DNA from 2 places in the Acidovorax sp. GW458-11-26-14-TSB4 genome. Region 1 is predicted to be linked to the other one. Evidence: predicted binding sites of a transcription regulator. Region 1 holds the regulator's gene; the other holds the start of a gene.
What was found. The regulator HrcA, encoded in region 1, represses chaperone genes, less so after heat shock. The targets are predictions, from matches to a motif close to TTAGCACTCNNNNNNNNNGAGTGCTAA.
Positions count from the first base shown of each region.

Region 2: a site for HrcA is predicted at 1,434-1,460, ahead of AC07X5_RS20755 (co-chaperone GroES). Genes of this name have one in related genera too.

Region 1 is NZ_JBWKYR010000012.1:160,888-163,084, reverse strand. It holds gene AC07X5_RS22540 (NAD kinase) at 1-401, opposite strand, end outside; gene hrcA (heat-inducible transcriptional repressor HrcA) at 581-1,579, shown strand; tRNA gene AC07X5_RS22530 (tRNA-Ile) at 1,631-1,707, shown strand.
Region 2 is NZ_JBWKYR010000011.1:3,125-5,321, forward strand. It holds gene groL (chaperonin GroEL) at 1-887, opposite strand, end outside; gene AC07X5_RS20755 (co-chaperone GroES) at 1,058-1,348, opposite strand; gene AC07X5_RS20760 (hypothetical protein) at 1,786-2,055, opposite strand; gene AC07X5_RS20765 (RCC1 domain-containing protein) at 2,054-2,197, shown strand, end outside.

The DNA.
Region 1 (2,197 bases):
AGGTCCTCCTCGTACTCCCCTTGCAGCATGGGGGGCAGGGTGGTCTGGTAGGTGCCGAAGGGGATGTCGGTGATGAAGCCCAGCCGCCCCTGGTTGATGCCGATCAACGGGGTCCTGTGGCGCGCCAGTTGCCGGCCTATGCCCAGCATGGTGCCGTCGCCGCCGACCACCAGACCCAGGTCGCAGCGCGCGCCGATGGTGTCCACGTCCATGGCCGGGTAGTCGCCCAGGCCGCTGTTGGCTGCGGTCTCGGACTCCAGCACCACAGAGCAGCCCTGGCTCTGCAGGAACTGGGCGATGTCCTGCAGGGCCTGGCGCGAGGCCTCGGTCATGGTCGAGCCCGTGGCCGAGGCATGCTGGTATTTGCCGATCAGCGCGACATGGCGGAAATTGGACGTCATCGCGAAATTACATCATTGTTGTTGGAACACGGGGATCCGGCGGGGCCTTGTACCTGGTGAACGGTGGCCGCGCGGGTGCCCATTGCCCGATGCTAGTGCATCCCGTGGGATGCTTGTGCGCACAACGATAGGCGAAACCCGACAGAGATCGGGCTGCTTCCCTCATTAAAATCAGGTCCATGATGGATGACCGTGCCAAGTTGCTGCTCAAGGCGCTCGTGGAGCGTTACATAGCCGATGGCCAGCCCATTGGCTCGCGCACGCTGTCGCGCGCCTCGGGCATGGACCTGTCGCCGGCCACCATCCGCAACGTGATGGCCGATCTGGAGGACCTGGGCCTGATCGCCAGCCCGCACACCTCTGCCGGGCGCATTCCCACGGCCAAGGGCTACCGGCTTTTCGTGGACACCATGCTGACCGTGCAGCGTGACCCCTTGATTTCACCCCCGCTGGCGCCAGAGCAGCCGCAGAAGGTCATCGCCAACGCGGCCAACCTGCTGTCCAACCTCTCGCAGTTCGTGGGTGTTGTCATGGCGCCACGGCGCACTTCGGTGTTCCGGCACATCGAATTCCTCAGGCTGTCGGAGCGGCGCTTCCTGGTGATCATCGTCTCGCCCGAGGGCGACGTGCAGAACCGGGTGATCTTCACCGACATCGACCACTCCCAGTCGCAACTGGTCGAGGCCGCCAATTTCCTCAACGCCAACTACGCAGGCCTGGCCATGGAGCAGGTGCGCGAGCGCCTCAAGTCCGAGGTGGACGCGCTGCGCGGCGAGATCGGCTCGCTCATGCAGGCCGCCGTGAACGTGGGCTCCGAGGGCGAGGCCCAGGACGAGGTGGTCATCTCCGGCGAGCGCAACCTGCTGGCCGTGAGCGACTTTTCCAGCGACATGGGCAATTTGCGCCGGGCGTTCGATCTGTTCGAGCAGAAGACACAGATCCTGCGCCTGCTCGATTTCTCCAACCAGGCCGAGGGCGTGCGCATTTACATTGGTGGCGAAAGCCAGGTGGTGCCGTTCGAAGAGCTGTCCGTGGTCAGCGCGCCCTACGAGGTGGACGGCAAGGTGGTGGGCACCCTGGGCGTGATCGGCCCCACCCGCATGCCCTATGACCGCATGATCCAGATCGTGGACATCACCTCCAAGCTGGTCTCCAACGCGCTCAGCCACCGCCGCTGAGCCGCTGGATACCCCTACAATACCGTGTGCCCCATCTTTGGTCAGGTACAGGGGGCGTTAGCTCAGTTGGTTAGAGCAGAGGACTCATAATCCTTTGGTCGCGGGTTCAAGTCCCTCACGCCCTACCAGTAAACTCAGGAATGCCTGCTATCGAATAGATATCAGGCTTTTGTTTTTCAAGATTTCGTTGCCGTATGGTTGCCGTTCGTTGGTGGCAGTTCGCTTTGGCTACGGCAACCTGCGCGGTCGCAAGCCTGAGCTGCAGCCCAGCGGCGCCGAGGTGTGGGACATCAGCATCACTGACAGCCACCGCTGCGGTGGGCCTGATTTCGGCAACTGGGCTGCGATGAGGGACACCGTGCAGCCATTTAGCAGGGCAGATACGCCAGAACGAGCCCGGCGCTTTGCTCGAGGCTTGGCATTTAGGTGGCGCTACGGCGGGAAGCCCGGCAGCAGGCCGGACCGACCCAGCGCGCGGCCGCGGGCACGAGACTGACTGCGGCGGCTCACGCTGGCGCAGATCGCAGCTGGGTACTTCAATCGGGCGAATGACCGAATGGAGGTCGCGCAGCTAGATCAGGAGCGCGCCACCACGCCACAGGCCCAGCGCACCGCGCC
Region 2 (2,197 bases), on a different contig from region 1:
GTCAGGATGGCGATGTCTTCCAGCATGGCCTTGCGGCGGTCGCCGAAGCCTGGGGCCTTCACAGCCACCACCTTCAGGATGCCGCGGATGGTGTTGACCACCAGCGTCGCCAGGGCTTCGCCTTCGACTTCTTCGGCAATGATCAGCAGGGGACGGCCGGCCTTGGCAACTTGCTCCAGCGTGGGCAGCAGGTCACGGATGTTGCTGATCTTCTTGTCGAACAGCAGCACGAAGGGGTTGTCCAGAATCGCGGATTGCTTTTCGGGGTTGTTGATGAAGTAGGGCGACAGGTAGCCGCGGTCAAACTGCATGCCTTCCACGACGTCCAGTTCGGAGTCGAGGGACTTGCCGTCTTCCACGGTGATCACGCCTTCCTTGCCGACCTTGTCCATGGCGTCAGCGATCAGCTTGCCGATGGTTTCGTCGGAGTTGGCGGAGATCGAACCGACCTGGGCGATTTCCTTGGAGGTGGTGGTGGGCTTGGAAGCCTTCTTCAGCTCGATCACCAGGGCCGTCACGGCCTTGTCGATACCGCGCTTGAGGTCCATCGGGTTGATGCCGGCGGCCACGTACTTGAAGCCTTCGCGCACGATGGCCTGGGCCAGCACGGTCGCGGTGGTGGTGCCGTCACCAGCGTTGTCGCTGGTCTTGGAGGCCACTTCCTTCACGAGCTGGGCGCCCATGTTCTGCAGCTTGTCCTTGAGTTCGATTTCCTTGGCCACGGACACACCGTCCTTGGTCACGGTAGGGGCGCCGAACGAGCGCTCCAGCACCACATTGCGGCCCTTGGGGCCCAGGGTCACCTTGACCGCATTGGCCAGGATGTTCACGCCTTCAACCATGCGTGCGCGGGCTTCGCCGCCGAAAACTACGTCTTTTGCTGCCATTTGGAGCTCCTGAAAATTAACTGAATCAATAACGACTGTCTTGGGGGAGAGGGGAAAGCGTAGCGAGCAGGTGCCAGGCTAGGCGCACGGAGCACAGCAACCGGAACGTACTTCCTGTACGTGAGGATTGCGAGCACCGCGCAACGACGCATGGCGCCTGCGCAGTAGCTTTACTTCTCCACCACGGCGAACAGGTCGTCTTCCTTCATGACCAGCAGCTCGTCACCCTTGATCTTGACGGTCTGGCCCGAATACTTGCCGAACAGAACGCGGTCACCGACCTTCACGTTCAGGGCGATCAGCTCGCCCTTGTCGTTCTTCTTGCCGGGGCCGACGGCCAGCACTTCACCTTGATCGGGCTTTTCAGCGGCGTTGTCGGGGATCACGATGCCGGAGGCGGTCGTGGTTTCGCTTTCGATACGCTTGACGATCACGCGATCGTGCAGGGGGCGAAGGTTCATTGCATTGCTCCTGGTTCAAAAATTACCGACAGTACGCAGCGCCTGGAAAGGCCAGGCGCCACCAAACTACATCCGGCAAGGAGTGTTAGCACTCCATTGCGGTGAGTGCTAATGATACGGGCATTTGTTGCCGTTTCAAGACATGGGGATGATTGGAAGGTGTCAAACACGCATCCATTTGTGGGATTGCGCCCCAGGACTGTCCTTCGTCCTTGGCATTCTTGGGTCTATCCACTTCTGGGGTTATATGTAACTAATGGTTTTTTTTGGTGCGTCCGGTCGCTTCTTTCTCGCACTGTGCAAGCCAGCGGCGCACCGCGCTGTCCAACGGTTCCGGATCCTTGCAGACCCGATCAACGCCCAGCTTCTGCCCTCGGATCACCTGTCTATGGCCCATGGCAATCCTGCCTCACCCCCTCGGGGTGGGGTGCAGGCGGTCAAACCTGGATACCTTGCGCTGTCTTGACGTTCATCACCGCCCTGCCGTGCACCGCGCGCAGGCGGTCCCTCGGTGCGCGGTCCGCAGCGGCCTGCCGATGTCTGCGGCACGGGCCTTGCGCCGGCTGCGGCGAGGCGCCGAACGTCCAGTCCGTCCTGTCTTTTTTATTCTTGTTGAGGGAACCGATGAAACAACCGATGATGAAGCGCAAGTCTTTGCGCACGATGGCAGCCCTGGGCGCGGCCGCACTGTGCGGTGCCTTTGCCATGGCCTCCGCGCACGCGGTGCAGCCAGCCATCTCGCTGGGCTATGACCATGCGCTGGTGCTGCGCGCCGACGGCACCGTCTGGTCCTGGGGCTACGGCAGCGGGGGCCAACTGGGCCTGGGCAACACCACCACGCGCACCTCG